2 linked regions of the Nodosilinea sp. FACHB-141 genome follow. The protein of the gene in region 1 interacts with the protein of each later gene in a pairwise test. Links are inferred from orthologs where the notes say so. Each region holds a gene or a part of one and is shown on either strand. Other genes may lie near its edges.

What was found.
Region 2: the proteins of glp (region 1) and H6F59_RS07655 interact in binary tests that used the Escherichia coli proteins (3 or more experiments, as listed by UniProt). The link is inferred for Nodosilinea sp. FACHB-141 from one-to-one orthologs.

The regions. Positions count from the first base shown.
Region 1 is NZ_JACJPP010000013.1:506,453-518,314, forward strand. The notes cover bases 1,655-4,623. They hold glp (gephyrin-like molybdotransferase Glp), read left to right. Parts: upstream 1,655-2,505; coding sequence 2,506-3,741; downstream 3,742-4,623. Other genes in these bases: H6F59_RS16140 (tetratricopeptide repeat protein), read left to right, coding at 1,655-1,917; H6F59_RS16145 (hypothetical protein), read left to right, coding at 2,055-2,273; H6F59_RS16155 (hypothetical protein), read right to left, coding at 3,765-4,151; H6F59_RS16160 (A24 family peptidase), read right to left, coding at 4,393-4,623. Also shown: H6F59_RS16135 (RMD1 family protein), read left to right, coding at 257-1,090; more of H6F59_RS16140, read left to right, coding at 1,099-1,654; more of H6F59_RS16160, read right to left, coding at 4,624-5,205; H6F59_RS16165 (PLP-dependent aspartate aminotransferase family protein), read left to right, coding at 5,455-6,594; photosystem II assembly protein Psb34, read left to right, coding at 7,075-7,248; H6F59_RS16175 (electron transporter), read left to right, coding at 7,290-7,487; H6F59_RS16180 (DnaJ domain-containing protein), read right to left, coding at 7,812-9,305; photosystem I core protein PsaB, read right to left, coding at 9,447-11,648. UniProt on the Escherichia coli protein: Catalyzes the insertion of molybdate into adenylated molybdopterin with the concomitant release of AMP.
Region 2 is NZ_JACJPP010000007.1:936,242-951,848, reverse strand. Bases 7,479-10,271 are described here. They hold H6F59_RS07655 (molybdenum cofactor guanylyltransferase), read left to right. Parts: upstream 7,479-8,459; coding sequence 8,460-9,083; downstream 9,084-10,271. Other genes in these bases: H6F59_RS07650 (hypothetical protein), read right to left, coding at 9,100-10,271; H6F59_RS07660 (DUF167 domain-containing protein), read left to right, coding at 8,223-8,447; H6F59_RS07665 (hypothetical protein), read left to right, coding at 7,510-8,226. Also shown: H6F59_RS07695 (NUDIX domain-containing protein), read left to right, coding at 1,870-2,319; H6F59_RS07690 (M48 family metallopeptidase), read left to right, coding at 2,341-3,099; H6F59_RS07685 (tocopherol cyclase family protein), read left to right, coding at 3,445-4,518; H6F59_RS07680 (SDR family oxidoreductase), read right to left, coding at 4,571-5,236; H6F59_RS07675 (DUF2834 domain-containing protein), read right to left, coding at 5,311-6,000; mtnA (S-methyl-5-thioribose-1-phosphate isomerase), read left to right, coding at 6,350-7,402; more of H6F59_RS07650, read right to left, coding at 10,272-10,605; H6F59_RS07645 (rhomboid family intramembrane serine protease), read left to right, coding at 11,008-11,739; H6F59_RS07640 (pentapeptide repeat-containing protein), read left to right, coding at 12,194-12,760; murQ (N-acetylmuramic acid 6-phosphate etherase), read right to left, coding at 12,757-13,707; H6F59_RS07630 (DUF4870 domain-containing protein), read right to left, coding at 13,760-14,653; H6F59_RS07625 (DUF3110 domain-containing protein), read right to left, coding at 14,665-15,066; H6F59_RS07620 (translocation/assembly module TamB domain-containing protein), read left to right, coding at 15,320-15,607. UniProt on the Escherichia coli protein: Transfers a GMP moiety from GTP to Mo-molybdopterin (Mo-MPT) cofactor (Moco or molybdenum cofactor) to form Mo-molybdopterin guanine dinucleotide (Mo-MGD) cofactor.

The sequences.
Region 1 (11,862 bases):
CACAATATCCGAACCGCCCATGGCGGTGATAACGGCACCCAATTGGCTTGCACTTTTAGAGACAGAGGCTAGCCAAGGGCATTGCCGTATTGCTACCTGATGTCAACCCGTGCCAGTTTTTAACATAACCTACGATGGGATGTGAGGAACATTTCTCTAGTATCGGCGTTCTGCAACAGGTTTCACCACCGGCCGAAGGAGTGAGACCCTGTCCCTCAAGCTGCCGGATATCGCCTGTTTTCTACCCTAATTTCCCATGACTACTGTTATATCAGAGACGGTTACGACAGCCTCCGATCGCGCCGACGACGTGGCTGTACGAGCCTATTTTTTGGGCCAAAGTATTGATTTAGGTGCTCTAGCCAAACCTAGCGGTCCAGCACTGGTGCCTTCTTCGCCGCTGATGGTGCCCGTTGGAGAAGGTGGGCAGGGGGTGCTGTTTAGCTACGGTGCCGTGGTGCTGTTTGGCCTTTCTGCCGATGCAGAACAGGCTTTTATTACCAACCTCAGGCCTCACATTGCCAACCCCATCGACCACCCTGAAACCGAAGCTGCCACTATTCGCTTGGCCCCTAACAGCAGCGGCAAAGTGCAGAATGGACTGATTTTTTTGTCGTCCCTTGATGGGTTGCGCCTGCACTTGGTGGCCGATGTGATGGCTAAAAGCGTGGTGCTAGCCTACTACGAGATCGGTGCGGCGGCTGTGTTTGACCGCATTGAGCCCTACGCCGTGGAGCTGCAACATCAGCACCGCCCGAGTGTTCAGGGTGACCAGTTGCTCAAGCAGATTGGCCAAACGCTGATGATTCAACACAAAATTGTGGGTCGAGTCGAAATCATCGATAAGCCTGAGCTGCTGTGGGAATACCCCGAGCTCGACTCCCTCTACCACCGCCTAGAAGACGAATACGAAATTCGCGATCGCCACTCGGCCCTAGAGCGCAAGCTCGACCTGGTCAGCCGCACCACCGAAACCGTGCTCGACTTGCAGCGGCACCAGACCGGCCTACGGCTGGAGTGGTATGTGGTGCTGCTGATTGTGGTAGAAGTGCTGCTGTCGCTCTATGAACTATTTGTCCGCCCCCACTGAGGTACCCGATGGGACAGTCTATTGTCGTGAATCAAGCCGAGTTTGAGCAAGCGGTGCTGCAACCCTCGTTTGAGCAGCCGGTGCTGGTCGATTTTTTTGCCACTTGGTGTGGCCCCTGCCAGTTGCTCAAACCCATGCTCGAAAAGCTGGCCCAGGAGTATGACTTCACCCTGGCCAAGGTCGATATTGACGCCAACCCTGAGCTGGCTAAAGCCTTTAAGGTTGAAGGGGTGCCCGATGTGCGCATTGTCAGCCAGGGGCAAGTGCAGGAGGGGTTTGTGGGGGTGCTGCCTGAGCCACAGCTGCGGGAGTTGTTGGCCGGTCTAGGTCTGCAATCCTCTTTGGAGCAAGATCTGGCGGCCTTTGAAGCTGCTCAAGCCAGCGGCGACAAAACAGAGATTTATCCAGCCCTGGCCACGCTGCTGACCCGCTACCCCAACAACGGTCAGATTTTGCTCAAGGCGGCCCAAGTATATCTGGTGCAGGGGGATGATGCCCTAGCCAGCCAGTATTTGGATTTGATTGACCCGAGCGATCGCGCCACCGCTGACCAAGCCGATGGCATTCGGAGTCTGCTCACCCTGCGCCAATCCTTAACCGACCTGGGAGACTCTGATCTAGATGTCGCCTATGGGGCTGCTGGCCAGGCAGCGTTAAAGGGCGATTTTGCCGCTGCCCTGGAGGGCTTTTTGGGGGTGGTGGAGCGCGATCGCAGCTACCGCAGTGACGCCGGTCGCAAGGCTATGCTCACCGTCTTCAAGCTGCTGGGTGACAGCAACCCGCTCACCCTCACCTACCGCAAGCGCCTGATGCAAGCCCTTTACTGAACCAACCCTTTACTTAGGAAAGTTTGAAGAATATGAGGCCAAAAGCGTTTGGTTAAAGCCACGACAGTTATTGTAGAGACAGTTCCTTAAGCTGATTTTTTAGCACTTTGGCCAACGCTACCTAATCGGTAAACCCTATGTCTCTCCTGGCACGCTGGCTTCAGTTTTTGCGCTTTCTCGAAGGGCTGTTGGAGTTTTTAGACTTTCTCACTACCCCCCTGGGATTGGTAGCTAGCGTTGGGCTAGGCCTCTACAGCTTGCTGGTGTTCTTCGGCACCGATGCCTCAGCCGCCGCTACCCTAGCCGGGTCAGTTGCCTTGGGCCTTAGCTGCCTAATCACCCGCCCCGACTTCTAACCCCTGCGTTCTTGCTTCTCTCTCCTAAGAAAACGGCTGGTCTGTGGGCTTGCCTAAGCGACAAGCAATGCCGCTCTACCGCTCCCACTCGCCTTGGGAATATGCCCACGGCTCCCTTACTCCTTATCGAGCATGCCACGCTACGCTCTCTACAGGTCTCGAACTCAAGGCATACCCACCTCCTCTTCCCCACCTCCCTTATCTTCCCCACCCCTCTTATCTCCCCACTTCCATGCTCCCCGCCGCCGAGGCCGAAGCCAAAATTCTCGATCTAGTGCCGCTCCCAACCGAGGTAGAGCAAGTTTCCTTAGATGCCTGCCTGGGTCGTGTTTTAGCCAAAGCTATCCCTAGCCCGCTCGATTTTCCCCATTGGGATAATTCAGCGATGGATGGCTATGCCGTGCGCTATGAGGATGTGCAGGGAGCCAGTGCTGAGCAACCCAAGGTGCTGACGCTGACAGAGACGATTCCAGCAGGGCGATCGCCTCAGCTCCCCATCGGCTCAGGTCAGGCCGCGCGCATTCTCACGGGCTCCATGCTGCCCGATGGAGCTGACACCATCGTGATTCAAGAGGTCACCCAGCGCCAGGGCGATAGTGTTTTGGTGCTAGAAACCCCAGAGCCGCAGCAGTTTGTGCGCCACCGAGGCAGCTTTTGCCGGGCGGGCGAGGCGCTCATGGCCCCAGGCCTCTCCATTGGCGGGCCAGAGCTGGCGGTGCTGGCCTCGGCCCAGTGTCTTCAGGTGCCGGTGTTTCCTCAGCCTCGGGTAGCAATTCTCTCCACAGGCGATGAGCTGGTCATGCCCGATGCGCCGCTTCAGCCGGGGCAAATTGTGGACTCTAACCAGTACGCGCTGGCGGCGTTGGTGCGGCAGGCAGGCGCGATTCCGCTGAGCCTGGGCATTGTGCCCGACCAGCCCCAAGCGTTGAGAACTGCCATTCAGTCAGCGCTGGCCCAGGCAGATATGATTGTGTCATCTGGTGGCGTTTCCGTCGGTGACTACGACTATGTAGATGAGATTCTGGCGGAGTTGGGAGCGACGCTGCATATTCGCTCGGTGGCAGTAAAGCCCGGTAAACCACTCACGGTGGCTACATTCCCAGCGGAGGGGGGGAATGCGCCGCTGTACTTTGGCTTGCCGGGAAACCCAGTGTCGGCCCTGGTGACCTTTTGGCGATTTGTGGCCCCAGCATTGCGGAAGCGATCGGGCCTGGCTACGGGCTGGGGGCCGACATTTGTGCCCGCCACAACTCGCGATGCGCTTAAGGCTGGTGGCCAGCGAGAAACTTATCTGTGGGGCAAGCTTGAAACGACTGCCCAGGGCTATGAGTTTTCGTTGGCGGGCGGTGGCCACAACTCTGGCAACTTAATCAACCTGGCGGGAACGAACGCGCTGGCAGTGGTGCCAGTGGGGACGAAGCTAATCTCTGCTGAAGCAACGGTGCCGGTGATGGTGGTGGGTTCATAGCAGATCAGTACCCTCAACTCCGATCAGGAGCCGACACCCGCAGGCTTTTTCTGGCCAATCATCGCACAGGCATACTCCATTGCCGCAGAATTTAAAGGGTCGGGGTCAACGGGCATCCAGCGATCGCTGCCCACAGGGCCATCGAACTCGACATCGCGAAAGCGGCGGCGATCGCAGTCATATTCAGTTAAATAGTCAGTGCGCTGGGGCTGTCCAGAGCGGCGGTCGATGTAGTAGCTGCCCACTCGCACATGTCCCCAGTCCAGAGGCTTTATAGAATCGATGTCGACAAACTGCTGCTGGCCTTGGGCAGTTTCAGCTACTGGGTACCAAGTAGTCGCTAGGGCGCTGTCAGGGCAAATAGCCCAGTTGAGAGAGCAACCTAGAACAAGCGCGATCAGTCTGACCATCCACGGCGCTAGCCGCCAAGGCCAAGGAACAAGCTGAAAAAATTGGGGGCGTTGTTTCACAGTGGACGATCCGGGAGTGTTGTGGGCTCAAGCTTAGGCAGAAATGCGGCAAACGGCAGACTACGCAGCGTTTCGATCCCATTTTCGATCAGGCCACATAAATGAGTTTAGGCGTGAGCTTCCTTAACTAGTCAATTGCTCTCCCGCTATTCAGTGCTGCACCCTAGTGGTTAGGTTGTGATCAAAGGGTGGGGAAAAACAGCGATCGGTAAGCCCCGATCAGCACTTCACCCCAGAACACCGTGATCACGGCCCCGATCGCTAAAAATGGGCCAAAGGGCATCGGCTGACGGCGGCTGATGAGTTTGAGGGCGATCGCACCTCCCCCCACCGCCGCCCCTACTACACAGGCCAAAAATCCGCTGAGCAACACTCCCTGCCAGCCTAGCCACGCCCCTAGCATAGCTGCCAGTTTGGCATCGCCGCCCCCCATGGCCGTTTGGCCTAACGCTGCTGAGGCAAACAGGGTGATCAGGTCAAACAGCCAAATGCCCAAGACCGCCCCTAGGATTCCTCCCAAGAGGCTTTGCATAGGGCTAGGCCACGATTCACCCTGTAATAGCGGCAGGGTAAACTTCACCGCCAGCCCCAATCCCAATCCCGACTGGGTGAGCACATTTGGCAGCATTAGGGTGTCGATGTCAATAAACGCCAGCGCCACTAGCCAGCTCAGGAATAGCCAATAGCCCACCGTGAGCCAGGTGGGGCCGAACAGCCAGAACGTCGCCAAAAACAGCGTCCCTGTAAACGCCTCAATCAGCGGGTAGCGAGGAGAAATAGACGTACGGCAGTAGCGACAGCGCCCTTTGAGCCAGAGCCAGCCCAGCACCGGCACGTTGTCGTAGGGTTTGAGCTGAGTATGACACTTAGGACAGCGAGACGGCGGGTGCAGCAGCGATAACCCCGCTGGTACCCGGTAAATCACCACATTGAGAAAGCTGCCCACGGCGGCACCAAACAGAAAAACCAGGGCAGAGGTGATGAGGGCATCCATAGTGGGGGCGACAAAAGAATGTTAAAGCAGCAGGGGAAGGAGAAAGGCTTTGGGAGGTGGGGAGTTGAGTAGGGGGTTAAATGGGTAAGGGGCTACGGGACCCACAGATGGTTGTCCCAATTTATGGGTAAAACGGATAGGTTCAGAATGCCCAGGATGAGGCAGATGGATAGCTGGCTGGGCGATCGGCTTATGGCAAGGCTTTGCCAACGTGCCTAAAATCAAGGGCAACCCATCTTTCCTAATCTTATGTCTCCCGACGCCACGCCCTTTTCCTCAGAAACCCAGGCCATCCACAGCGGCAGAAACATTGACCCTGCCACCGGAGCCCTAACAGCACCGATTCATCTTTCCACCACTTTTGAGCGGGATGGCGATGGCAGCTATCCCAAAGGCTATGTCTACGGTCGCAGCGGCAACCCCAACCGCGACGCCCTCGAAACAGCCTTAACCACCCTGGAAAAAGGGTCAGAAACCGCCACCTTTGCTTCTGGGTCAACCGCTACCTTTAGCCTGCTGCAAGCCCTCGGCCCAGCCGACCATGTGATAGCACCCCAAAGCGTCTACTTTGGCGTGCAGCAAATGCTAAGCCACATTTTTGCCCCGTGGGGCTTGAGGTACACCTTGGTGGATACAACAGACTTAGCGGCAGTAGCCGAAGCCCTGCGCCCCAACACCCGTTTGGTGCTGATCGAAACCCCATCTAATCCTCAGTTGGCCGTTACTGACATTCAAGCGATTGCCGACCTAGCGCACCAGGCTGACGCCTACCTGGCCTGCGACAACACCATTGCCTCCCCAGTACTGCAAACTCCGCTTACGCTGGGGGCCGACTTTGTGATTCACGCTACTACTAAGTATCTGGCGGGCCATGGGGATGTGATTGGCGGCGCGGTGGTCACCCGCGAATCCAATCCATTGTTTGCGCAGTTGCGGCTGGTGCAAACCATCGGCGGCGTGGTGCCGTCTCCCTTCGACTGCTGGCTGACGCTGCGCGGTCTGCAAACCTTGCCCCTTCGAGTACGCGCCCAGTCCCAGGCAGCCCAAAGCATGGCCACCTGGCTATCCCAACATCCCGCCATTGAGCAGGTACTTTACCCCGGATTACCCGAGCATCCCGGCCACGAGGTCGCGCAGAAACAAATGCAGGGCTATGGTGGCCTACTCTCATTCTTAGTAAAAGGCGATCAGGACAGAGCTATGGAAGTCGCCGCCAAAACCAACCTGATCGCTCGTGCCACTAGCTTTGGCAGCCCCCACAGTGCGATCGAACACCGCGCCTCAATTGAGCAAGGCACTCAAACCGCGCCTAACCTGCTGCGACTCTCCGTTGGTCTAGAGCACGTAGACGATCTAATCGCCGATTTGGAGCAAGCCCTAAGCCGATAATTCAATCCTGTTGATTTCCCCAATTTCTCTAGAAAAACGGCGCTGCCCCTAATCCATTGCCCAATCCCTTCATTTTCTTGCTCTCTCCATTCCCTCAGCTTCTCGCTTTCCTGCCGTAGGAGAAGGTCTTCGCCGATCCTCAGCCTTTGGTTGCAAACCCGGAGCTTGGGAGCCCTGGGAAGTATAGGCTTTTAAGCTTCGCAACGTTACGAAGGTAGCGGTGATCTGTTGTGCCCATTTTGGAGCCCAGTCTGCGAGATTTCGCAGACTGGGGCGATCGCCGTGGTTTAGCACTGCTCGCCGTGGCTTGACGCGGCCTTTTCTGCCCGCTGCTAACCACCTCCAACAGCAACACCCTGCCTCTATAAGCTGGGATTAACGCATAATCAAAATTAAGGCAAGAACTTGTTGCAATATCGTTATATTACTGTTACATTAGTTTACATGAAGAAACATTCAGCACCCCAGGAGGGCCTCGCAATGTTCACCACTACCCAACTCGACAACGGCATTCTCAATAACTACGCCGTAGAGCCCGAAGTGTATTTCGCGTCCTACCCTTCGCCTGAGCAGCAAAAGGGCTACGCGCTGCAAGCCGCGATCGCCACTCTGTTCGTAGCTGGTCTAATGCTGGTCACCTTGGCAGTCAGCTAGTTTCGCAGGAAGTTTCTAAGAGTCTTTGGAGGAGAAGCGCTATGTTTGCACCGATGGTTCTGCTAGTTCGCAACATCATGGGAACCCCGAAATTTAACAAGCTGCGGGGACAGGCGATTGCCCTTCACTCCAAGACCATTACAAACTTCTGCAACCGCTTTGGCATCGATAGCAAAGAGCGCCAAGCTCTAATTCGCAAAGCTAAAGCTAATGGCCAACGGCTCGGTTTTCTGGCCTAGGTGATGTTAATTTAGTTAATAAATTTGCTGATATAAAAACCCCCTAGCTATGGTTAAGGGGGTTTTTGCTGTTTGAGCGCTAGACGGTTTTGAGACAAGAATCTAATTTGAGTGCGATTGCCAGGTGCCCTATGCGCTAAATAACTTACCTTATAAGGGCCGTCTGCGGTTCATAACGTTGACATACCCGCCGCCACTACACCCAGTGAAGATGGGGTCTGACTAGTCGAAGGTCTGCCCATGGGGCTATCACAATCCCCTAGCGCTGATGATTAGCCGACACTAATTATCGTTGATTTAGCTCAACTACAGACGTTTATGAGCCTACACATTTAACTGTATGTTCAATGTTTTAACTGTGCCATCAGAGCTGGCGCTGAGAATAGCATCGTTAGATAAAGAAATTAATTTAGAGCCGTCTGCTGCATGGGCTGTTGTACTGTTTAATTCAGCTCCAGAATCAACATCCCAAATAATGAGTTGACCAGTTTTGTCTATGCCGCATAGAACTTGTCCACCGTGGCAAAATACCAAAGCATTGATCGTCTGCTGGAGTGATTGAAATATAATCTGAGGCTCTCGGTTAGGATACTTCCATAGGCAGACTTCACCAGATAGGCTGCTAGACGCAAAAAGCTGCTTTGCAGATGAGAAAGCTAAGGCTTTCACAGGTTCACCATGCCCCCTTAGATTCATTACGTTGCCGTCTCTAGAAACATAGCAGAAACCAACTGTGCCATTTTCAGCGCCAAATACTGCTCCATCACCTGTCGAATTTAGGAGTATTGAAGAAACCGCTACTTTTTGACGAACTATCTGCTTGATTTTCTTATTCCTTTGGAAGTCCCACGTTTGAATGAATCCAGCAGCATCAGCAGCAATGAAAAATTTGCGCGAATAACAGAGATCAAATGCTGTAACTCCGCGATCGCAGATCAGCATCGACTTGGCCAGAGAACCGTTGTTGAGGCTCCAGAGGTTTACAGCCCCATCAAGGCTGCTACTAAAAAGAAACTGATTATCATTGCTAAATATCAGGTTTGTAATCTCCGTCCTATGACCTTTCAAGCAGAAAAAGTGCTTTCTCGCTTTGTAACTCCAAAGGTCAATATCGCCGTTATTCTTACCCAGAGCGAGAAAGCTATGGTTTGGACTAATAGCTACTGCACAAATCGGCTCTGAGATCTTCGCAAAGACAGACTCATGCTGAATCGTAGCTGAATAGCTAGGCTTCTTAACTTCAGGAGGTTTTTGTTGAGTTCTGGGATTTCCTCCGCTGGCATAGCTATTAGTCTTAGAAGGCGAATATTTTATGCCAAACATTCCAGCAACTTCGGGACAAAGGTTAGTAACCACAAAACCCAGCTCTTTGGCTCGTCTTAAATCACTTGCACTTCTATGCTCAAAACCGATTTCTGAGAAGACCAAGCCCCTAAAGTAGTACGCCTCAGAAAATTTAGGGTCAAGCTTAACTGCATTGCCCAATTCCTCAGCAGCTTCTGTGTACTGTTCTTTCTTCGCAAAAAACTTTGCTTTATCGAAAGACTCTTGGGGAGTTACCTTTCGAGTTTTTACAGTTGTGCTGGTCTGTACATAGCTTGCCTGCCCCGTCAAGCCTACATGATGGGTTTGTAGGATTTCATAGGCAACATTAATAGCTTTAATTTTTTCCTCAGCAATTCTGGCATTGGCAGGGTCATTCGCAAATTTATCGGGATGCCACTGCTTTGCAAGCCGCTTATAGGCTTGCTTCAGGTCTTGCTTTGAGGCGCCTGGTTTAAGAGCAAATAGCTGGTAGTAAGTGTCAAGATCTGACATGGTGCGACAAAAGCAGTCTCTTCCGACTAAAGCAGAGGAAGATGTAACGCCTCAGAATTCCCTACAGATAGAAAAACTCTCACAAACAAAGCGCCCCAGTGCATTGCACCGGGGCGCTTTAACTTACCTAACTAGCTCAACCTAGCCGAAGCGGCTTGAAGTCGAAGCGATTAGGAAGGCCGCGTAGGTGAGGATGTAACCCACCGTGAAGTGAGCTAGACCCACAACCCGACCCTGGATGATCGACATGGCAACGGGCTTGTCCTTCCAGCGAACCAGGTTCGCTAGGGGAGTGCGCTCGTGGGCCCAGACAAGAGTTTCAATCAGCTCTTGCCAGTAGCCCCGCCAGGAGATCAAGAACATGAAGCCGGTGGCCCAAACCAGGTGCCCAAAGAGGAACATCCAGGCCCAGACGGCTAGGTTATTCATGCCATAGGGGTTGTAACCGTTGATTAGCTGAGAGCTGTTGAGCCACAGGTAGTCGCGCAGCCAGCCCATCAGGTAGTTAGACGACTCATTAAACTGAGCCACGTTACCCGACCAGATAGCAAGATGCTTCCAGTGCCAGTAGAAGGTCACCCAACCAAGGGTGTTCAGCATCCAGAACATCGCCAGGTAGAACGAATCCCACGCGGAGATGTCGCAGGTGCCGCCACGGCCAGGGCCGTCGCAGGGGAAGCTGTAGCCGAAGTCTTTTTTGTCGGGCATCAGCTTCGAACCGCGGGCATCCAGCGCACCCTTGACCAAGATCAGGGTGGTGGTGTGCAGGCCGAGGGCGATCGCGTGGTGAACCAAGAAGTCGCCAGGGCCAATGGTCAGAAACAGCGAGTTCTTGTTGCTGTTAATGGCATCAAACCAGCCAGGCAGGTAAACAGCATTGGCGGTTTGAGTCACGCTGTCAGGGTTCGACAGCAGCGTGTCGAAACCGTAGAGCAGCTTACCAGAGCAGGCTTGCACCCACTGGGCAAACACAGGCTCAACCAGAATCTGCTTTTCGGGGGTGCCAAAGGCTACCACCACGTCGTTGTGCACGTACAGACCCAGGGTGTGGAAGCCCAGGAACAGTGACACCCAGCTCAGGTGCGAGATGATCGCTTCCTTGTGCTCCAGCACGCGGTACAGCACGTTGTTCTGGTTGGCTTTGGGGTCGTAGTCGCGCACCAAGAAAATCGCGCCGTGGGCAAAGGCCCCCACCATGATGAATCCAGCGATGTACTGGTGGTGGGTATAGAGCGCTGCCTGAGTAGTGTACTCCTGAGCCATGAAGGCATAGGGAGGTAGCGCATACATGTGCTGCGCCACCAGGGAGGTGATCACACCGAGGGAAGCTAGGTGAAACGCTAGCTGGAAGTGCAGCGAGTTGTTATAGGTGTCGTAAAGACCCTTGTGTCCTTCACCCAAACCGCCACCGGGTGGCTTGTGAGCATTCAAGATTTCCTTGATGCTGTGGCCAATACCGAAGTTGGTGCGGTACATGTGCCCGGCGATGATGAAGATCACCGCGATCGCCAGGTGGTGGTGGGCCATATCCGTCAGCCAGAGAGACTCGGTCTGAGGATGGAAGCCGCCCAGGAAGGTCAGAATCGCAGAACCAGACCCAGTCGCTGTACCAAAGATATGGCTAGAGGTGTCGGGGTTCTGGGCATAGACTCCCCAGTTGCCGGTAAAGAAAGGCATCAAGCCTTCGGGGTGGGGCTTCATCGAGAGGAAGTTTTCCCAACCAACGTGGACACCGCGAGATTCGGGGATAGCCACGTGTACCAGGTGACCGGTCCAGGCCAGCGAGCTGACGCCAAACAGACCAGCCAGGTGGTGGTTGAGGCGAGACTCAGCGTTTTTGAACCAGGACAAGCTGGGGCGAAACTTGGGCTGAAGGTGCAGCCAGCCTGCGAACAGGAAGACCGCCGACAGGATCAGCAGAAAGACAGCACCACTGTACAGATCGGTGTTGGTGCGCATACCGATGGTGTACCACCAGTGGTACACCCCAGAAAACGCGATGTTCACCGGAGTCGAAGACCCAGCCTGAGAGAAGGCATCTACCGCAGGCTGACCAAAGTGAGGATCCCAAATCGCGTGGGCGATCGGTTTGATGTTGAGCGGATCTTTGATCCACTGTTCAAAGTTGCCTTGCCAGGCGACGTGGAACAGGTTGCCCGAAGTCCACAGAAAGATGATTGCCAGGTGGCCAAAGTGGGAGGCGAAGATCTTTTGGTAAAGATTCTCCTCCGTCATGCCATCGTGGCTTTCAAAGTCGTGGGCTGTGGCAATCCCGTACCAGAGCCGACGCGTGGTCGGATCTTGGGCCAGGTCCTGGCTAAATTTTGGGAATTTAGTTGCCATGAATCAAAACGGATTCTAGTACGACATTTGAGTCATGAGTGCGGTATGTAGGGGCGCAGGGCCTGCGCCCCCAGGAGATTCCATGACGAGAAACCTAGCCCACCGCGATAATTCGAGCCAGGAAGAAGGCCCAGGTAGTAGCGATACCCCCGAGGAGGTAGTGAGCCACACCCACAGCCCGACCCTGAGTGATGCTCAGAGCGCGAGGCTGAAT
Region 2 (15,607 bases), on another replicon or contig:
ACCGCCGGATCGTAGTCACGCACCATAAAGATGGAGGCGTGGGCCCCAGCACCCACAATCAAGAAGGCGCCAATCCACATGTGGTGGGTAAATAGCGACAGCTGAGTGGGGTAATCGGTAGCCAGGTACGGGTAGGGAGGCATGGCGTACATGTGGTGCGCCACAATAATCGTGATCGACCCCAAGATGGCCAGGTTGACCGCCAGCTGAGCATGCCAGGAGGTGGTCAGATCTTCAAACAGACCCTGGTGGCCCCGACCGCCAAACAGCAGTGGGTCGCCCTGGTGGTTGTCTAGAATCTCCTTCATGCTGTGGCCGATGCCCCAGTTGGTGCGGTACATATGACCCGCAACAATGAAGAGCACGGCTAGCGCCAGGTGGTGGTGAGCCGTATCCGATAGCCAAAGGCCACCGGTCAAGGGGTTCAGACCACCCTTGAAGGTAAGGAAGTCAGAATAGACATTCCAGTTCAGGGTGAAGAACGGTTTTATACCCTCAGCAAAGCTGGGATATAGGTCAGCCATCAGACTCTTATTCAGGATGAACTGGTGGGGCAGGGGAATATCCTGTATGGCCACACCGGCATCCAGCATTTTGTTAATGGGCAGCGCCACGTGGATTTGGTGACCGGCCCAGCTGAGGCAGCCTAGACCGAGCAGGCCTGCCAAGTGGTGGTTCATCATCGATTCCACGTTCTGGAACCACTCCAGCTTGGGAGCGCGCTTGTGGTAGTGGAACCAGCCGGCGAACAGCATCAAAGCCGCCATCACCAGCGCCCCAATGGCGGTGCAGTAGAGCTGGAAGCCGTTGGTGAAGCCCGCAGCACGCCAGTACTGAAATAGACCAGATGTAATTTGAATACCGTGGAAACCACCGCCCACGTCGCCATTGAGGATCTCTTGGCCAAAGATGGGCCAAACGACCTGGGCGCTGGGCTTAATGCCCGTGGGGTTGGTCATCCAGGCTTCGTAGTTTGAAAACTTAGCGCCATGGAAGTACATGCCGCTGAGCCAGATAAAGACGACGGCTAGGTGACCGAAGTGCGCACTAAAGATTTTGCGCGAAATGTCTTCTAGGTCACTGGTATGACTATCAAAATCGTGAGCGTCGGCGTGAAGGTTCCAAATCCAAGTGGTGGTTTTGGGTCCCTTAGCTAAGGTCCGATCAAAGTGACCCGGCTTACCCCACTTCTCGAAGGAAGTAGGTACTGGATCCTTATCTACGATGACCTTGGCTTTCGCCTCCCGCTCCCGCGGGGTAGTTGTCATGGAGACTCTCCTCTCTCTAGACAAAAGCAAATGGAGAATCAATCGCTTTAGGTCGAACTATACCCAAGTGAGCCATGGCCCAAAGGCACAATCGATACTTAGGCGGTGATTGCTCTTGAGCATTATAGTCTCGCGATTTGACGCTTTTTGACTGAGGTTTACAATAATTCAACCTGCGAAAGCCCTTGATTCATGAGGCTTCCAGAATTGCTCTGATCACAAAATTGATCACTAGATCAGGGTTCTATTAACAAAACTCAATAAATACACGGATCGATACCTCCAAATTGGCGATCGCACCCTCTTTCTATTAACTAATGTTAATTATTGATACTCAACCCTTGATCTTTAGCAGGTTGTAGAGACTCTAGAATTTCCGAAATCCTGAGTACTGGCGATGTAGCTGGTGGTATGACCACTCAGGAGGCATCCCTATGACCAGCAGTATTTATTTCGGCAACAATAATGTTAAGCGCAGCGTTACATTTGACGCCTCAGCCTGTTACGAAGGCCGCGGCTCGGGTCGGTAGGGAATGAAGACGGCGGAGAATGAGGTTGAGATCGACCTCTATGTATATAGAGCGTGAGAAATAGGTGAGTAATGCTCCGTACGACTAAGCCTGAAGTGGCGATCGCCATCCTGTACCAAGGCGATCGCTTCCTCCTCCAGCTGCGCGACGATATCCCCACCATTGCCTGGCCGGGCCATTGGGCATTCTTTGGGGGTCACCTTGAACCCGGCGAAGACCCCGACGCGGCGGTGTACCGAGAATTAGAGGAAGAAATTGGCTATATTGCGCCTCAGCTATCGCTGTTTGAGCGCGTGGAGGATGAAACCGTGGTACGCCACGTCTACCACGGGCCGCTGGTGGTGCCGGTGGAGCAGCTGGTGCTGACCGAGGGCTTGGACTTGGGGCTGTGGAGTGTTGATGATATTCATCAGGGCCAGCGGTTCTCATCTCGCGCCCGTGAAGAGCGCCCGTTGGGGCCACCGCACCGGCAAATTTTGCTGTCTTTTCTAGAGCACCGTAGGATAGAACAGGCTATTTAACATAGTGTGTTCCTGCCGCCCATGGCTGACTCGTCTGAACAGCTGGAGCTTTTCTCGCCTGAGACGGCGGTGCTGCCCGACTACCGCATTCGGGAGAGCGATCGCGCCCGCCATGTTTCCATCAAAGTGCATCTCAACGGCCAGATCGAGGTCGTGGTACCCCAGGGGTTCGACCAGCACCAGGTGCCTGAGCTGCTGTATCGGCGACGCGACTGGCTATGGCGGTCGCGCCAGCGTCTTGCCCACCAGACGGCTGGGCTGACTGACAACCATTTTGAGGAGAAACCGGGGCAGATCGAGGTGCGATCGCGCCATCAAACCTGGCAGGTTAACTATCAACCCGCCACCACCCGCACCCTAGCGATGACCCAAAGCGGCCCCCAAACCCTGCTACTGCGTGGCCCCATTGACAACAGTGCCGCGTGCGGCGACCTGCTGCGCCAGTGGCTGAGCCGCAAGGCCCGCGCTGAGTTTGCCCCCTGGCTGCGGGAGCTGAGTTTTGTGATCAACCTGCCCTTTAGCCGCATCTCGATACGCGGACAAAAGACTCGCTGGGCCAGTTGCTCTAGCAACAAAAACATCAGCCTTAACTACAAGCTGCTGTTTTTGCCCCCGGAGTTGGTGCACTACGTCTTCGTTCATGAGCTGTGCCACACCGTGCATATGAATCATTCCGCCGCTTTTTGGCAGCTGGTGGAGGAAAAGCAACCAGGGCATCAGCGGTTTCGGGACGAGATTCGCGATGGGTGGCAGTACGTTCCCCGCTGGGTCGAAGACTAAAAGATTTTTGTGATCAAAGCTGATCTTCAAGCACCGGGTTGTGTGACAGATATCTGATAAAAGCCAAGTCTGCCGCCGGGGCCATTTCGCTGGCCCCAGACCCCCATCGAGAATGGCGTTCCGCCGCCCTTCACCCCACGGAAAGGACTAGCTGATCATCGGTTTAAACCTATGTTCTGCAAATGTGCCTGTGGGCGGCACAACCCCTAGATCTCAGACTGTGTTCTAGGCTATCGGCACATACGCAATCAAAAGTTCGATCACTCAACTCAAAATCCAATACTCAAAACTAAACCTCTCCTACTCTCCCACCCATCCACCCTCCTACCCATCCACTCACTCCCCATGCCCCTTCACCCCCTTCAAACTCCCCACAGTGGCTACCACTGGGATGGTAAAGACAACCGATTCTTCGAAGGTTGGTATTTTCGGCTTACGCTGCCGGAGGCTCGCCACACCTTTGCTTTCATGTACTCCATTGAAGGCCATATCGGCGGACAGCCTCACAGCGGCGGTACGGCCCAAATTCTAGGTCCGGATGACAGCTACTTTTGGCGCACTTTTCCCGATGTGGGGCAATTTTGGGCTTGGGAAGAGGGTCTGGGGCTAGGCCACTGGCGGGGAAAAACCAAAACTCAGCCTCGCCTGCTGTCATCGTCAGAATTTAAGGATCAAATATCGGAAGGCTATCAGGTGACGGCAACCTGGCATCAGGGTTGTTTGAATGATCCTGTTCTAGGACCCGTGGCTTGGCAGTATTACACCGAGCCAGTCTATGGCTGGGGTAGCACTGGCCAACCTCAGCAATCCACCGCGGGTCTGCTCTCTAGCCTGCCAATCTTTGAGCCGGGCTGGCAAATTCTCATGGCCCACGGCCACGCCACGGGGTGGATTGAGTGGCAGGGGCAGCGGTATGAGTTCGCCAATGCCCCTACCTATAGCGAGAAAAATTGGGGGCGATCGTTTCCGCAAAAGTGGTTTTGGCTCAACTGCAACGCCTTTGATGGTGTGCCTGACCTCGCCCTCACCGCTGGGGGCGGTCGCCGCCAGGTGCTGACTTGGATGGAGTCGGTAGCGATGGTGGGGATTCACCACGGCGGCAAATTTTACGAGTTTGTGCCCTGGAATGCTCGTGTCACTTGGCACATAACCCCCTGGGGCTACTGGCACATGCAGTGCGAGCGTCCTGACTATGTGGTTGAAGTTATTGGCACTACCGATCTCCCTGGGATTCCACTGCGGGCACCAACCCACAACGGTATGGCCTTCTGCTGTCGCGACACGGCCCTGGGCGACCTCAGCCTCAAGCTCTGGCAGCGGCGGGGCAGCGAGTTGGATCTAGTAATCGCCGCCACCAGCACCCAAGCCGGGCTAGAAACCGGTGGCGGCCCCTGGGATGGGCCCTGGGTCAAGGAGTAATGGTGCTGGAATATAGCTCCCGACAAAGATTTAGAGTCAGAAGCATTTCTAGCTACCAGGGCAATACCTCTCCATTCGAGTGCCAGAAGGTGCCGGAATTCTCCAGGGTTAGCTCGTCGATGCGGGCCAGCAGTCCTTTGACCGACTCTTCTGGGGTGATGCCGCTATTGGTAAACCCCGTCATGCGGGTCTGCACCAGTCCTGGGTGCAAAATTGCCACGGCGATGCCCTTAGGCTTGAGGTCGTGGGCCAACGACTTGCCCGCCATCGATAGTGCCACCTTCGACATGCGATAGCCATAAGAGCCGCCGGAGGTATTGTCGGCGATCGACCCCATGCGGCTGGTCATGATTGCCACCTTTGCCCCGTGGCCCAAATAGGGCAGCAGCGCCGACGTCAGCCGCAGTGGGGCGATCGCATTCACCTCAAACTGCCGCCGAATGCTGTCAAAATCCAGATTGTCTAGGGTGACGCGCTCTGCCATGCCAGCATTGTTGATCAGCACATCGATCGCGGTGCCGTTGAGCCGCTGGGTCAGGTCAGCGACGGCAGCTTCATCGGTGAGGTCGATGCCCGTTTCTAGCTGCACCCCCAGGGTGGTTAGCTCGTCGGAGGGCTGACGGCATACGGCAATGACGCGATCGCCCCGCTGCTGAAGCTGCCGACAATATTCGTAGCCAATGCCGCGGTTTGCGCCGGTAATCACATAGGTAGCCATAGAGTTAATTCTGAGGGGGTTCAACGTTGGCGGGCTAAAACGGCCAAGGATGCATCAGCTAAATCAAAAACGTATCACAGAGCCCTAGAAAAACCGTTGCTGAGCGTTTCTTGGGTGGACGGTAGGTTGAGCAGTGCCGGTCGCCAACACAGATAGATCAATGGGCCAAACAAGGGCACCAGGGCGATCGCCCAAACCCTCTCGGTTCGGTAGACCCCTCGCCGCTGCATATCGTCGTCAATCAGCGACGTCAGCGGAAAGATCAGCCCCATCAGGCAAAAGTCTAAGGAAATTAGATGAACAAAGGCGTAGCTGCGAAACTGCGTCACATAGTCGTTCCAGTCGCCGACCGTAACCGCAATGGTGAACAGCATTAGGGTGGTGAGCAGCAGTGCAACCCCGGTAGAGCGTCGGTCTAGCAGGTCGAGCCAAAAATCTTTTTTACCAGAGAAGGCTGAGTTGCGCTGTCGCACTAGCAAGTAAGGGATCAAACCAATTACTCCAACTAAGTTTGACACCACAAAAAACGGCCAAGATGGAAAGGGCTGCGTCTGGCCATCAGCAAACATTAGGCAGGCATAGATCATCGGCCAAACTCCCATCATCCAAAAGATGACCATGAGATAGGCGTTAACCTCGCCCCACTGCAATGTCACCAGGTTATGAGCAAATGACCAAGTGAACGGTTGATCGAGCGGGGCCAGCCAAAGGATATAGCCTAAAAAACCAATCCAAATCGTCGCTAGCAGCAATCGCCTTACCATACGCCCTTCTCGCCAAATTAGAGCCAGATTTTGATCGTGGAATAGGCCAAGCACCTTGTGCTCTCTCCAGATAAAGGAATTGAGGTAAGGCAAAAGAACGAAAACAGAAGAGCGGACAGTAAAAAACCTCCCCGACAGGCTTGAATCTTGGCGCTTTAAGCTGTCTCAACCCAGATCTCGCCGGCTATGGGACAAGCCCCAGCAGTGGTAGCCGATAGACGGGACTGACTAGTCCACGACTTGCTCCCTGACTTCACGGAGGGTAACTGCATTGACAGGGGCTCAGAAACCCCCATACTGAATGTCATTGGCTGTACGGCTGCCCTTTTACTGCGTCGAAACTGTGATGATGGCCCCTAGCGATACCCACGTTTATCCGGTGGTGTGGCAAGACGATCACTTGGTGTTGATCGACCAGCGGCAGCTGCCGGAGCGCTACAACATTGTGTCAATTCGCCGCTGCGACGACGTAGTGCGATCGCTCCGTTCTGGCATTGTCCAGGGCGGTTCGGCCATGGGGTTAGCGGCCGCCTACGGCCTTTACCTAGGGGCGACCGAGATTCACACCGACGACCCGATCGCCTTTTGGGAACGCTTGGAGGCGATCGGCGACCAGTTTAAGCAGACCCGGCCAGACAAGGCCCACCTGCAGTGGGCGGTAGACAGAATGCTGGCGGTGGCCCACCACTCCAGCGACGCCATTGAGGTGGTCAGGGGTCAGCTCTTGGCCGAGGCCCAGGCGATGCAGGCAGAGGATTTTAGCCTGTGTCACGCCATCGGCGACTACGGCATTGCGGTGTTGCCCCAGAGCCCGGATAAGCTAACTCTGTTGACCCACTGTAACCATGGAGCGCTGGCGACTTCGGGCTATGGCACGTCGCTGGGCATTATGCGATCGCTGTGGCAAGCAGGCCGCCTAGAGCGCATTTACGCTGCCGAAACCCGCCCCACCTTTCAAGGCTCGCGCCTCACCGCCTGGGAATGTGTGCAGGAAGGCATTCCGGTAACTGTAGTAACTGACAGCATGGCGGCCCACTGCATGCAGCGGGGGCTGATCCACGGGGTGCTGGCCGGCGCCGATCGCATTGCCGCCAACGGCGACACCCTCAGCAAAATTGGCACCTATAGCCTAGCCCTGGTGGCCAAGGCCCACAACATTCCGTTTGTGGTGGCAGCCTCGGCATCGACCATTGATCTCATGATCGCCAGTGGGGAAGGGATGGCGATCGCAGAACACCCCCCTGAGGAGATTTACGAACTGGGCGATCGCGTCACATCTCCCAACGGCGCAGAATTTTACAACCCCGCCTCAGACGTTACTCCAGCTGGTTTAATTACCGCGATCGTGACCGAAAAAGGAGCCTTTGCGTCTCATCAACTGGAGAGAGTCAGCCAGCTTTAGTACCATCTAGATAACTAACTTTTCTTCTCGATTAAAAGCCAGATATCGAATCACCATTATGATTAAGGGCATTATTTGCCCCCGCCCTGTTTTCGTCATTCCTAACCATGCCCATCCCGCGCCCCTCAGCCAATGTGTCTCGGTATTTGCTGACGGTTGTTGCCATTACTGCGGCTGTCTTGGCAGCACGGTTTTTTATTACTTGGGCAGCGGAGGCATTTTTGCACCCCATTCCCATTTTGGGTGGTTGGCTCAAAAGCCTTGAGATTGTCGAGCTGAGCGTCATTATATTATTTGCTTTTTTGGGTTTTGGGCTGGGGGCAGCCTCGCGTCACCTGGCCGCCAAAACCTCTGTGGTGATTAAGTCTATTGCCCTGGTTATAGTGCTGCCGCTGGTGTTTTTTAGCAGCTACTGGCTACGGCATCACCTATGGCTCAGTCAGCTTACCGCCGAGTCAGGCCTGTCTCGCCAAGAAATTACGGCGCTGGCCAACCAAGCGCTCTCCAGCGAAGGCGGCAGCCAGGGCTTTTGGGGCTATTACACCACAACGACCCGGATGCCCATTCTGCCTGCCACCGTGGCTGAGCTCAAGCGCATGGTTGAAGACCAAAAGTGGTTTCGCTCCGAGCTCACCCGCTTCAGCGGCATTGAGCCAGGCGTGTTCTCCATGATTTTTGACGGGGCTGGCTGGGGTATTCGTCTGTTTTATATGGTTTTAGCCTTTCTCACCGGCATCATCTACTTCTTTAAGGGGCTGGTTTGGGCCGATGCCGCCCGGCTGCGCAAGGTTGCCCAGGGTGCCATAGCCCAGAACAAAGCATGACGGTGCTGACGGTGCGGGTGAAACCCAACGCCAAGCAGCAAAAAGCCGTCCATCTCGACGATGGCAGCTGGCTACTCCACCTCAAAGCCCCACCCCAGGATGGTAGGGCCAACCAAGAGCTAATTGTCCTGCTGGCCCAAGGCTTGGATATTCCCAAAACTCAGGTACACATTAGGTCGGGACACACGGCCCGCATTAAGCGAGTCGAAATTGATGCGTAGGGCCTCGATGACATGACCTTCCTGGCTACCGTGATTTTGGCGGGGGGCCGCAGCTCGCGGATGGGGCGCGACAAAGGCCTGATTCCAATTGGTGAAGAAACGCTGATTCAGCGCACCTGCCGGATTGCGCTGCAGTGTACCGATCGCGTGTCTGTCGTTACTCCCTGGCCCGATCGCTATCGCCCTACCTTGCCCAATGCGATCGGTTTTATCGTAGAAACTCCTAGTCCAGGCCAAGCCGGCACGTTTCAGGGGCCGCTGATGGCGCTCATAACAGCCCTAAACGTTCTAAAAACCCAACCAGAGCCACCCAAATGGGTGCTGGTCTTGGCCTGCGATATGCCCAACCTATCGGCAGCAGTACTGACGGCTTGGCGCAATCAATTGGCCAAACTGGAACTACAATACCTGGCCTATCTGCCCAAACGTCAGCACCGCTGGGAACCGCTGTGTGGGTTTTACCGGGTCGCCGCGCTGGATGCCTTAGAGCAGTATGCGGCGACCGGCGAGCGATCGCTGCAAGCCTGGCTCGATCAGCAGGCGATCGCCCCCATCCCCGACATTGATGAAGCTATGTTCGTCAACGTCAACACGCCCAGCGAGCTGGCCGAGTGGCAAAAAACCAAGGATTCCTAGCGCTGTCCCACGGTGGTTACTCTCCTGGTGGAGACGAATTGTCAGAGCTTTCCGTCTCAGCTTCAGTTGGGGTATCGGCCTCGTCAGGCGACTCGGCTTGGGGCCAGGGAATGCGGCGCTCGGCGGCTAGCAGTCGGGCCATCTCCCGCGCCCCGTAGCGGTTGACATGGCTGGGGTCAGCAAATAGGTGAGACTGCCAGCGCCACTCCTCTAACCGATCCACCAAAGTAAAGGCACCTCGGTTAGCCCAGGTCTGCAAAAACCGTTGAAACTGGCGCTCGTAAGGCGTACGTGCCTCGTCTAGGTAGTCGTTGCTGAGGGGCAAGTTCACAAACACCAATGGAATGCCTTGACTCTCCAAAAATTGGGTCATCGCTGCCAAAGATAATGTCTGCACCCCCTCCAAGCGAAAGGCACGGTAGGCATCGTCGTACTGGCCGCGCACCCGAGGAAAGCGACGGTAATACACCGCTGGGTTGAACTGATCGTTAACAGCTAAAAAACCTTGAGAATTAATTGCGGTCAGCGGTACCGTTCCATAGCTGGCGACGGCTGTTTCAGATGAAGTTTCTGAAGCGTTGTCGGGGGTTTTAGTAGATTCTTCAGCGGCTTCCTCAGACTCTTCAGCGGGCTCAGTCCCATCTTCAAAGATTGGTTCAGACACTTCAGCTTCAGAATCCTCGTTGTCTTCAGAGGACGCGCCAGCTTCAGCGGACGCCTCGGTGAGATCCTCGGGGGCAGAGGCAGAAGGGGTTTGGGCTTGCAGAGTCAGCTTCGCGCCCTCCTGCACGGCGGCATAGCCTGGAGACGCCAAAATTTCGGCAAAGGTGCGGTCAAGCCGGCCGCTGTTGAAAGCGCGGGAGCCCTCAGCCCAGACAATTAGCCGAGGGTGCAGGTCGGTGGCCAACAGCTGCCGGGTGACAAAGCTCACCACCTGGGCTGTGGCGCCGTTAACGCTAAAGTTGTAAACCCTTAAGCCAGGGTAGCCCTCCACCGCCAGCGCCTGTTGCAATACCTGGGGGTCAATGCCTTGCAGCGATCGCGAACTGCCTACAATCAGCACATCTGGCGGTCCCTGCGCCGCAACGTAGGCCCGGTAAAGGCTGGCTTGCTCATCGAGCACATCGCTGCCTAAGGCCGGAAAGGCGCGGGGCAGCCCCTGCTGATCGGCTTTTTGGTAAGCCAGCAGCAAGTTTTGTTGATATTCGCGGGCCTTGCGCTGGCTAAAGACATGGCGGGGGTCATCGGCAGGGATGGTTTGCAGCAGGGTCAGCGATCGCCCCCAGGCCCCGGCCACCTGCTGCCATTGGGCAGCGGTCGCAGCGGTTGCCGCTAGCTGGCTGGCTCGGTTGGCTTCACCAATGGCCCCATGCCAGGGGTCAGCGGGCACCGCTGCCGCCGCTTCGCCGTTGCCAGCCTTGGGCATGCCTTGAGGGCCAGGAGGGCCAATGCAGCAGGAGAGCAGCGTGCCCAACGACAGCGATATCACTAACCCAGCGCGAGAAGTGAAGAGTTTAGTCATGGCTGTTCGAGGGCGTGGTGACGAATGGTAGTTCCTAGAAATAGTGCTGTGCCCCAGCCCCTCATCCCAGTGTAGAAAATTGTGTCGCTGAGCAGACAGCATTCCCATTGGATCTTCACCTCCATACCCTTGCCCAAAACGGATAGTGAGAGCAGGTTTCATGCTCCTTCTGAGTTTAGCTATCTGTGTCGGTCGCCAGCGATCGCATTCTCAAACCCCGCATTCAAAATCCAGGTGGCTTTCAGGCGCAACGACAATTGCCTCACGAGCACCACATACCGAGTTCATTCTGCTACCGGCAGGCCGCTAGCTCTGGCGCAAAGGCCAACCAGAGACAGATTTTCATTTTTTGAACACTCTGTAATAGTGTCTTTGTCTCCAGCACTATTTGCGAGGTCACTGGTGGTACCCCTAAAAGACTACAACCCAGGTCAGCGTACGCCCTACGTCACCTACGGGCTGATTGCGCTCAACATAGCCATTTTTGTCTATGAGCTCAGCTTGCCCGCCTACGGATTAACCGATTTTTTCCACAGCTGGGCCTTAGTGCCCGACGAACTTTCCACTAGCTTCACTACGGGAGTCTCAGCCCCCAACGCTGAAGAATGGGTGACCATATTCACCAGCCAGTTTCTCCACGGTGGCTTTTTGCATGTGGCCGGCAACATGCTCTACCTGTGGATCTTTGGCAATAACGTCGAAGACCAAATGGGGCACGGGCGGTTTTTGGTGTTTTACCTGCTGTGCGGCGTGCTGGCTAACCTAGCTCAGTGGTTCTTTGCCATGGGTTCAGAGATTCCGTCTTTGGGGGCCAGCGGCGCGATCGCGGGCGTCATGGGGGCCTACATCTTCCGTTTCCCAGAGGTGCGCATTCTCACCCTGGTACCCCTAGGGCCTTTTCCTCTACCGCTGAGAATTCCGGCGTTATTTTATCTGGGCATTTGGTTTGTGCAGCAGGCATTCTACGGCTTCGCCAGCCTTGGGGCTCCGGCCATGATCGGTATGGAAAGCGGCGGTATTGCCTATTGGGCCCACGCCGGCGGCTTTGCCATTGGGGCGCTGGTGGGCCCCGTATTTGGTCTGTTTAGCCAGCCTAGTCTAGAGGTTGGCGCTGAGACACCAAGCGCCGAGTAGTTGCTTAGCGGAGGTAGAAAAGCATCAGTTGGGCAAGCCCCGTGAACTTGGCAAAGTCGGCCTTCTCACCCTTTGGCCCAAGGCTCCAACACAGGAAGAGTGCCCTGCCGAGCAACTGCCCCTAAAGCTTCTGCCAAAGCCGAAGGCCACTAAAGACCACAGCAATAATTTTGGCTGATTGATTCCTTCAGCCGGGTTAGTCTGCCTGTGGGCATTTAGATATGCAGACAAGCAAAGTGGATTAAAGCGCTTTGCAGATTTCAAGTTGCCGACAGCTTTTGTAGCCAAGGTCGGCATCTATTGCTGCGCTTGCCACGAGGACAAGAAGTTGTTACATTAGTTTACAAATGTGTAGCAATTAGCAACGTGTTGAGGTCATCCGAAAGCGGGTGAGCGATCATCTGCCCGAACGGCAGAACCGGCTGGAGTAGTGTCGATGGGTAGTAACAGTCCTATGGATTCTCAATCCATCCCCGTAACCATGGACCAAGTATTAGACCTGTATGCCGCTGGTCGCCGCGATTTTAGCCACCTCGATTTCCACGAAGCATGGATGCCTGGACTAGAGTTGCCCGGTATCAATTTGGGCCAGGCCAATCTGGCATCGATCAATCTACACCGGGCCATGCTGGCCGGGGCTAAACTGGGCGGCTGCAATCTGTGGCGCGCCAATTTAGAAAATGCCGATCTCGAAGGTGCCGACCTGGCTCGTGCGGTTTTGATTCGAGCTGAACTCAGCCGGGTCAACCTAACGGGGGCTAACCTGCGCTGTAGCGACTTACGCCTGGCCACCCTGCACTACAGCACTCTCATTGGCGCTGACCTGCGCAACGCCAACCTCAGCTACGCCGATTTGCGCGGTGCCGACCTCACAGACGCCGATCTGCGCGGTGCCGACCTCACTGGCGCCAACCTGCGGAATACAACTCTAGGGCTTGCCCAGCTTGAGGGCACTCGCCTCGATCGCGCCTGGCTAGACGAAGCCGAACCACCTCACCCCGAGCTGTCCTCCAAGGTTTAGGCCTCTCCCTCGGCTCTGTCAGTCAAAGCCTGCCGCAGCTGCCCCTGGTGCTGAGCTAAGCGCTCAGCCGCCGCCTGGGCATCGAGGTTGCCTAGGTGCATCATCAGAGCCAGTTTGACCTGCTGGTGGCTGCGATCGAGTAGGCCAGCGGCGGCCTCACGGTCGAGATCGGTCAGATCACAGAGAATGCGCAGGGCGCGATCGCGCAGTTTGGTATTAGTCACCGCCACATCGACCATGCGGTTGCCGTAAACCTTGCCCAGGCGCACCATCACCCCCGTCGAGAGAATGTTGAGGGCCATTTTGGTGGCTGTGCCCGCCTTGAGCCGGGTCGAGCCTGCCAGCAGCTCTGGGCCAACCAGCAGACGAATGTCAATGTCGGCTTCGGTGGGCACCTGGTCAGCGGGCACGCAGGCCATAAACACGGTGGTGGCACCGCGTTGATTCGCAGCGGCGATCGCCCCCTGGACGTAGGGCGTCGTGCCCCCAGCGGTGATGCCCACCACCACATCGTGGGACTGCACGTCGCGCTCGGCGATCGCCGCTGCCCCGTCTTCAGCAATATCCTCCAGCCCCTCCGAGCTTTTCACTAGCGCCCCAGATCCTCCGGCGATAATGCCTTGCACTAGCTCAGGCGGGGTGCAAAAGGTGGGCGGGCACTCTGCCGCATCGAGCACCCCCAGACGACCGCTGGTGCCTGCGCCCACATAAAACAGCCGCCCCCCCTGGCGCAGCGCCTCGCTAGCGGCATCGATCGCTGCTGCCAGCGCTTCCCTAGCCCCAGCAATCGCCGCTAGGGTACGTTGGTCTTCACCGTTAAACAAATCAACGAGTTCCAGCGCGCTGAGCCGATCGAGCTGGGCACTGCGGGGGTTGGCTTGCTCAGTCAGCAGGTGGCCGCGATCGGCGGGGTCGGCAGGGTTAGCAAGGGAAGAATTAGCGGTCACAGGCAGCATCCAGAAGGCATATACAATGCCGCTAATGTAAGGGATGGCGGGTCTAGCGCACAAACCGAATGGCGATCGCATATCGGACGGGCTTGCCCTCAGCGGCCTGAGTCGTTGCCACAATGCAGCTGACGATTTCGATCAGGGCCAGGGGCACTACCAGCAAAAAGCCTACCAAAACAAACATCAGCGCAATGGTCACGATCCAAGCAATGAGCATCGTTAGCTGAAAGTTCAGAGCCGCTTTGGCTTGACTCTGAACGAAGGCAGCATTGGGATTTGCCCCAGATCCCGCGCCTTTAGCTAACAGCAGCGCTAGGGGTGCCACTAACCGCCAGGGCAGCAAAAACGAACTTCCCCAAAACAGCGGCCATCCCCCTAGCCACTGGCCACCAACCGCCAGATAGCTCACCAGCGGCACCAAGTGAGTCAGCGCGACTAGGGTCGCGTTTGGCATCCCCTCCCTGTCCTTGTCTGAAGCGGAATGCGCTGGCGGCGTGCTGACGACCGGCGGGGGATCCGACTCCTCAGTCGAAAAATCCTGTAGCAGTGCTGTTGACTCAGCGTTCTCCGCGGCAGCAGGCGGACTTGCACTGATAGCATCCTCAGCCGCTCCAGCCGCCTGAGCATCCGCTGGGTTGAACGCACCCGTGAGACTGAAGCATTCTTGCCAGTCGGCGGTGTCAGCACCGGTTTGTCGCCCGCTGACCCACACGCCATCTATGGGGCAAGTTAACCCCAGGCGCATCAGCCCACGGCGAATATGGGGCACCACCAGGTTTTGAGGGATAGCCGTCTCAGCTTCTAAATCGAGGTGGAGCATGGTGCCCCGCCACTGGCCACGAGCGACCACACCGGCGGACAAAGAAGGAGTCAGTAACTGGGCGATCGCGTGGGCATCGCCCTGGCGGGCTCGGGCAATCAGGGTTGAGGTAGGCGTTGACATTGCTCGTGACCCTAGAGCAGTTTCTCAAGCTGCTGGCGCATGCGGTCTAGCTCGGCTTGAGAAAGGCCGCCATCGTCGGTGGGCGGAGCACTGTCGGCCAGCGGAGCAACGGCATCGGGATCGTCGGGGTCCCAGGTAATTTCCTCGAGGGTTTGATCGGGGGGTACCGCCAGGGTGCCCTCAGGTACCAGGCGATAGCCGTACTCAGCAGATTCGCAAAATTCTTCAATTTCAGCCTGGTCGAACCCCTCCACGGTGGCCTCTGGAAAGTCTTGAGCCTCCAGCATCAGGGCATAGCGGATGGCGTCGTCCTCATGCTCAAACATCAAGATTATGTTCTGCCCGTTAATGGTTTCGGCATGAATACCCTCGTTGTCGGTGCGGGCATTAAACAACAGCACGTACACCACCATGGCCCTATCTCGCTAACAGCATTACTTATTTACTGTACCGGGCCGCTGCCCCGCGAACAAAGCTGCCTCAGTGGTCGTCTATGGCTTGAAGATCCCAGTTAGGTGACTGAAGCTGGGCGATTCAGGTTTCTTCGCGATCGAGCCCAGTAGTTTCACTACAGATAGCACCGACCATTAAGTTCATCGGAAGTGGTAGGCAGAAAGCGGGGAGTTCATTACTATTGGTGGGTGTTCTGCGGTGGCGTAAACGGGTATGACCCCTTCTCAAGAACCAGAGCCTTCTCGAGAACCAGAAACTTCTCAAGAACCGGAGACCTTTCAAGAGCCGGAGGCGGGCGGCAGCGGCCGTTGGCTTACAGCGGGCCTGTTGCTGGGCGCGCTGCTGGTGTTGGGAGGTGCAGCGGCGCTCGGGGGCTGGTTGTGGAGCCGAAATAATCTCGTGCCCTTACTGGCCAGAGAGCTATCGGAGGCCCTTGAACGCCCAGTGGAACTGGGACCGGTGGAACGGGTAGGTCTATCGGGGGTGCGGCTGGGGCCATCT